Regions from separate parts of the Embleya sp. NPDC056575 genome, predicted to be linked through region 3. Evidence: riboswitches for the same ligand, from Rfam matches in the RefSeq annotation. Region 3 holds a riboswitch; each other region holds the start of a gene.
The links. Region 3 has a riboswitch for thiamine pyrophosphate ahead of thiC (phosphomethylpyrimidine synthase ThiC). Riboswitches for the same ligand answer to the same signal wherever they lie in the genome.

Region 1 (2,260 bases), on a different contig from region 3:
GGAGACCTCGATGCTCCCGATGTCGTCGATGTCGGTCATGCCATCACCTTCCGGGCGGCGCTCGTCGTGAAACGGTCGGGCCCGAAGGGCGCGATGAGGTCGGGGGTGGTGCCGTGGGCGAGCACGTCGGCCACGGTGTCGGCGGTGATCGGGGTGAGCAGGATGCCGTGTCGGTAGTGGCCGGTGGCCACCACCAGACCGGCCAGCGCGGAGCGGCCCAGGATCGGCGCGTTGTCCGGGCTGCCCGGGCGCAGCCCCGCGAGCGTCTCGACCAGCGGCAGCTCGGTCACGCCGGGGACGAGTTCGTGCGCGTCGCGGAGCAGTTCGTAGACCCCGCCCGCGGTGACCTCGGTGTCGAACCCGAGGTCGTGTTCGGTGGCGCCGATCACCAGTTCGCCGTCCACGCGCGGGACCAGGTACATGCTGCCGCCCTTGACCACGCCCCGGATGTTGCGGGACAGCAGCGGGCGCAGCGCCGGCGGCACGGCCAGCCGCAGGATCTCGCCCTTGACCGGACGTACCGGGGGCACCGCCTCGGGCGGCAGGCCCGGGATCCGCGCCGAGCGGCACCCGGCGGCGAGCAGTACCTGATCGGCGGTCAGCGCCCGCCCGTCGCGCAACCGCACACCGTACGCGCGCTCGTCGGCGACCAGGACCCGCTCGACGCCCTCGCGCACGATCGTCACGCCCGCCCGCGCGCAGGCCGCGAGCAGCGCCGCGACCAGGACGCGGTTGTCGATCTGGTGGTCGTCCTCGACGTGCAGGCCGCCGGTGATCGCCGGGGACAACATGGGTTCGAGGCGGCGGCACTCGCGGCTGGTCAGCCAGTCCGAGCGTAGGCCGAGGCGTTCCTGGTAGGCGTGCAGGTCCTTGAGCACCGCCCGGTCGTCCGCGTCCAGCGCGACCGCGATCGTGCCGCACGCGCGGTAACCCGAGGGCAGCCCCGCGGCGTCGGCCAGTTCGGCGGCGAACTCCGGGTAGCGCCGGGCGGATTCGATGCTCAGCCGGAGCAGGCTCTCCTCCCCGTACTGGAGTTCGGAGACGGGCGTGAGCATGCCCGCCGCGGCGTGCGAGGCGCCGGTGCCGGGGGCGGGGTCGACCACGGTGACCGCGAGGCCGTGCCGGGCGCGGGCGCGCCAGGCGATCGACAGTCCGACGACGCCCGCGCCGACGACCACGACGTCGACGCCCGGGGGGCCGGCCGTGCCGGTGTTGGACATGATGAGCAGAACTCCCTTCGCCGGTATGACCCGGATCAGGTTCGGACGGTCGGGGGCTCGCAGCCCCCCTCTCAGCCCGGTCTCACCGGGCTCCCGTGACCTCTCCACACTACGACACGTCCCGGGCGCCATCCGGGGTGCCCGAGCGGTGCCCGCCGATCTCCTTGACTGAGTCAAGACCCTGCCCGTCGGCGACCCGGGCACGCGTCATAGGCTGCCCCGCATGGACAACGTGCTCGTCGTGGGTGCCGGCATGGCCGGCCTGCAAACCGTGGTGGCGCTGCGGGAACAGGGGTACGCCGGGCGCGTCACCCTGCTCGGCGCCGAGGCGCACGCGCCGTACGACCGCCCGCCGCTGTCGAAGGAGGTCCTGGCCGGCAAGACCGACGACACCTCCTTCGAGGCGGACTGGGCCGCGCTCGACACCGAGGTGCTGTTCGGCCGCACCGCCACGGGGCTGCGCGAGGGCGCGGTGGACACCGACGCGGGGCCGATCGCCTACGAGCGCCTGGTGATCGCCACCGGATCGCGCGTGCTGCACCTGCCCGGCGCCGCCGAGGTGCCCGGCGTGCATGTGCTGCGCACCATCGACGACGCCCGCGCGCTGCGCACCGCGCTCGTGCCCGGCGCGCACGTGGTGATCGTCGGCGCGGGTTGGATCGGCGCCGAGGTGGCCACCGCCGCGGCCGCCGCGGGCTGCCCGACCACCGTGGTCGAGGCGCTGCACGCCCCGCTCGCCGGGCCCTTCCCCGACGAGATCGGCGAGCGCTTCGTGCCCTGGTACGCCGAGGCCGGCGTGGAACTGCTGCTCGGCGCGCGGGTGGATCGCCTGGAGCCGGGCGCGGTACACCTGACCGACGGTCGCCGGCTGCGCGCCGACGCGATCGTGGTCGGCATCGGCGTGCGCCCGGCCACCGACTGGCTGGCGGGATCCGCCGTCGCCCGCACCGCGCGGGGCTTCGTCGAGGTGGACGAGTACCTGGCCACCTCGATGCCCGGGGTCCACGCGGTCGGCGACTGCGTCGAGTTCCCGTCCGCCC
Region 2 (2,260 bases), on a different contig from region 3:
GCCCTCCTCGACCCGCCGCCCGCCGCCGAGATCGCCGTCGCGCTGCGCCGCCTCGGCGCCGACGCGCTGGTCCAACTCGTCCCCGGGGCCGCCGTGGTCAGCGGCGTCGACGGCTCGACCCGGCTGCTCGACCTGCCCGGACTCGACTACGGCCTGGACCTGCCCGACGGCGACCGGGAGCACCTGTCCGACTTCCTCGACGCCCTCTGCGCCTGGGCCTGGGACGCGGTGATGGCCCCCGTACTCGCCGCCGTCCCCGGCACGTTCGGCCGCACGCCGTCCCTGGTCCTGCTGCCGGCGGGCCTGTTCGATTCGGTGCCCTGGCACGCCGCCTGGTCGACCGTCGACGGCCGCCGCCGGCACGCGCTCCAGGTCGCGCGGATCTCGTACATCGCCTCGCCCCGCCTGCTGTGCGACATCGCCGCGCGCCCGACGGCCGACCCGCACCGGAGCCGGCACCGCCCGATCGAAATCGGCCACACCGCCGGCGCCCCGATCGTGTTCGCCCCCGACCGCGCCGCCGGATCCGCCGCCGAGCACCTGGCCGCCGGCGCCCACACCGTGGTGTCCACCCTCTGGCCCGTCGCCCCGACCACCGCCGCGCTGGTCCTGTACATGGCCCACCACTACCTCAACCGCCGCGACCTCCCGCCCGCCCAGGCGCTCCGCACCGCCCAGCTCTGGATGCGCGACCCCAAACGCGGGATCCCCACCGCGATGCCCGCCGAACTCGCCGCGCAGGCCCGGGAGATCGTCCCGAACGACCTCACCGGCTGGGCCGCCTTCACCCATTCGGGCCGCTGAGCCGCCGCCGCCGACCCCCACCCCGCCTTCCCAAGCCGCCCGCCGGGGGCGTACTGTTCGCCACGCCATCGCGGGAGCTCGGACCAACCGGGCTGAGAGGGCGGCATGGGGTGTCGGTGGCGAGCCGGCGCACACCCCGGGGCCACCGACCGCTTGAACCTGTCCGGGTAATGCCGGCGTAGGGAGAGCAGGTAGAGCCATGTCGGCTCCAGCAGTGGACGACGCACGCCCCGCCGCGGCACACCCGGCGACCGAGGCCCCGCTGGTCCTGGACACCGCGCCGCCGCGCACCCTCGGCTTCCGCGACCAGGCCGCGTTCTGGGCCAACCTCGGGGTGAGCCTCCTCGGCTTCTCCGGCGCCCTGTTCGTCCTTGCCCCGGCGGGCTATCCGCAACTGTCCATGGTCGCCGCGATCGTCGCGGCGATCGGCGGCACGCTGCTCGGCACGCTCATGGTCGCGGTCGCCGGCATCCCCGGCGCCCGCAGCGGCGCGCCCGCGATGACGGTGTTGCGCGGGTTGTTCGGCACGAAGATCTCGTACGTGCCGACCGTGTTCAACATCGTCCAGTGCATCGGCTGGGGCACCTTCGAGCTACTGGTCATCGCGCTCGGCATCGAGGCGATGACCGACGGCGACGGCCCGCACTGGCTCTACATCGTCGCCGCCGGCACGGTCACCACCGCGATGACCCTGCGCCCGCTCGGCATGCTGCGCATCCTGCGCCGCTACGTGACGATCGCGGTGGGCATCGCGATGCTCTACTTCTCGGTCCAGCTGTGGCGCGAGGGGCTGCCGCCGATGACCGAGGGCTCGTGGTCCGGATTCTTCCCGGCGATGGACGCCGCGCTCGCGGTCGCGGTCTCGTGGGTACCGCTGGCCTCCGACTACACCCGCCACTCGCGCGGCACGAAGCCGGCGTTCTGGGCCGCGCTGAGCGGCTTCTCCGTCACCAGCATCTGGTGCTATCTGCTGGGCCTGGTCGCCCTCGCCCAGGTGGGCGGCGACGCGGACAAGATCTTCGACTCGTTCCTGGGCGTCACCGCCGGTTGGGTGTTCTTCGCGGTCCTGGTCGTCCGCGAGGTCGACCAGAGCTTCGCCAACGTCTACAGCACCGCGATGTCGATCCAGAACCTCGCGCCGCGCGTCGACCGCCGGATCCTCTGCCTGGGCGTGGGGGCGCTGGTCACGGCGTTCGCGCTGATGGTGAACGACTTCGACACCTACGCGAGCTTCCTGTCCCTGATCGGCTCGATCTTCATCCCGCTGCTCGGTGTACTGGCGGTGGACCTGTTCGCGGGCCGCGGCCGCGCCGGCTGGGACCTGGGCGACCACTCGCCGGCGCGCTGGGTGATGCTCGCCCCGTGGCTGCTCGGCTTCTGCATGTACCAGCTGATCAACCCCGGCACGGTCGAGTGGTGGGTGGACTTCTGGACCCCGATCCAGGACACCCTCCAC
Region 3 (2,260 bases):
GGCCAGGTCGGCCGCGTGCGCGGCGATCCGGTACGCGATCACGCCCGCCTTGACGTCGTCGCGGTCCGGCAGGCCCAGGTGCTCCTTCGGCGTCACGTAGCAGAGCATCGCGGTGCCCCACATCCCGATCATCGCCGCGCCGATCGCCGAGGTGATGTGGTCGTAGCCGGGCGCCACGTCGGTGGTCAGCGGGCCCAGGGTGTAGAACGGCGCCTCGTCGCAGATGCGCTGCTGGAGGTCGACGTTCTCCTTGATCTTGTGCATCGGCACGTGGCCGGGGCCCTCGATCATCACCTGGACGTCCATCGACCGGGAGATCCGGCCCAGTTCGCCCAGCGTCTCCAACTCGGCGAACTGCGCCGCGTCGTTGGCGTCGGCGATCGAGCCCGGACGCAGGCCGTCGCCGAGCGAGTAGGTCACGTCGTACGCGCGCAGGATCTCGGTCAGCTCGGCGAAGTGCGTGTACAGGAAGTTCTCCCGGTGGTGCGCCAGACACCACGCGGCCATGATCGAGCCGCCGCGCGAGACGATCCCGGTCTTGCGCCGCGCGGTCAGCGGCACATAGCGCAGCAGCACACCGGCGTGCACCGTCATGTAGTCGACGCCCTGCTCGCACTGCTCGATCACGGTGTCCCGGTACAGCTCCCAGGTCAGTTCCTCGGGCTTGCCGTTCACCTTCTCCAGCGCCTGGTACAGCGGCACCGTGCCGATCGGGACCGGCGAATTGCGCACGATCCACTCGCGCGTGGTGTGGATGTCCTTGCCGGTGGACAGGTCCATCACGGTGTCCGCGCCCCAGCGGATCGCCCACACCAGCTTGTCGGTCTCCTCCTCGATCGAGGAGGTCACCGCCGAGTTGCCGATGTTCGCGTTCACCTTGACCAGGAAGTTCTTCCCGATCGCCATCGGCTCGATCTCGGGGTGATTGATGTTCGCGGGCAACACCGCCCGCCCGGCGGCGATCTCGTCCCGCACCACCTCGGGGGTCAGGCCCTCGCGGACGGCCACGAACTCCATCTCCGGGGTGATCAGCCCGCGCCGGGCGTAGCCGAGCTGGGTCACCGCCTCGGATCCGGCGGCCCGCCGGGGACGCACCCCCGCGCCCGGCACCGCGAGCCCGGCCGGGGTGAGGTCGGCGATCCGGCCGTCGTAGCGCTCGGTGTCGCCGCGCTCGTCGATCCACCCCTCGCGCAACGCGGGCAGACCGCGCCGCACGTCCACCTCGAAGGCGGGATCGGTGTACGGGCCGGACGTGTCGTACAGGCGAACCGTCTCGCCGTTGGTCAGGTGCACCGTACGCACCGGGACGCGCAGGTCCTCGCGCGATCCGGCGACGTAGCCGCGGTGGTGGGCGGGGGAAATCGGACCGCTGGTGACCGTCTGCGCGGCGGCGATGCCGGCGGCGGGCAGCGAAGTGTCGTGCGAGGTCATGGAAAGGCTCCCTACGCCGGCATTACCCGGTCAGGTTCTGCGGTCGGCGCGGCCTCAGCGCCCTCTCAGCCCGGTGCCCCGAGCTCCCGTGTATCTCCGTGTGGTGCGCCCCCACCCTGGCACACCGCCGACCGCACGACCAGCGCCGGGTTCACTCCAGCGGATCGCGCGGTCCCCGACCGGCCACCGCCGTACGCGCGAGCACGACCATGCCGATCACCACGAACAACCCCACGACACCCTTGACGAGGACCATCAGGAAGGCCGAGAACAGCCAGATCAGCAACCAGCACAGCAGCACCAGCGCCACCACCGGAACGCCGATGCGCGCCCACCGCGGCCATGTCTCCATCGTCCAACCCCCAAGTCACGCGAACCCACGCGAGACGTGCACACCAGGGGAGCACATTCCCCGGGAGGACACGCCCTACCCGGGAAGGCCGGTTCCGCTCCGCGCGACGGCGGCCCGACGTGCGCCGGGCCGCGCTCCGCCGTACCCCGTGCTCAGACCGGCCAGCGCTCGCCTCGCCACGCGGCGTCCCAGAACATCCACTCGTAGCGCGCGGTGGTCGCGAAGTGTTCCAGCATCCGGGCCCGTTCGCCCGCCGACAGGTCCTCGCCGATCCGGTCCACCAGATCCAGGACCGCGCGCACCGTCTCCTGGAACTCCTCGGCGCCGTAGGTGGCTATCCACCGCCCGTACAACTCGTCGGGCGAACCCTTGGCGAGCAGCGCGTCACCCACCCGGGCGTAGATCCAGTAGCAGGGCAGCACCGCGGCCACGCCCTCGGCGAACGAGCCGTTGTGCACGGTGGCCATCAGGTAGCTG

Region 1: another riboswitch for thiamine pyrophosphate. It lies ahead of thiO (glycine oxidase ThiO); the one in region 3 lies ahead of thiC (phosphomethylpyrimidine synthase ThiC).
Region 2: another riboswitch for thiamine pyrophosphate. It lies ahead of ACFRCG_RS20185 (purine-cytosine permease family protein); the one in region 3 lies ahead of thiC (phosphomethylpyrimidine synthase ThiC).

Annotation. Positions count from the first base shown of each region.
Region 1 covers NZ_JBHTVA010000077.1:42,001-44,260, reverse strand. Annotated here, with positions in the region: gene thiS (sulfur carrier protein ThiS) at 1-39, opposite strand, end outside; gene thiO (glycine oxidase ThiO) at 36-1,220, opposite strand; TPP riboswitch at 1,216-1,327, opposite strand; gene ACFRCG_RS40205 (NAD(P)/FAD-dependent oxidoreductase) at 1,444-2,260, shown strand, end outside.
Region 2 covers NZ_JBHTVA010000024.1:24,177-26,436, reverse strand. Annotated here, with positions in the region: gene ACFRCG_RS20190 (CHAT domain-containing protein) at 1-804, shown strand, start outside; TPP riboswitch at 865-1,008, shown strand; gene ACFRCG_RS20185 (purine-cytosine permease family protein) at 1,004-2,260, shown strand, end outside.
Region 3 covers NZ_JBHTVA010000011.1:114,128-116,387, forward strand. Annotated here, with positions in the region: gene thiC (phosphomethylpyrimidine synthase ThiC) at 1-1,431, opposite strand, end outside; TPP riboswitch at 1,423-1,531, opposite strand; gene ACFRCG_RS11260 (hypothetical protein) at 1,583-1,783, opposite strand; gene tenA (thiaminase II) at 1,936-2,260, opposite strand, start outside.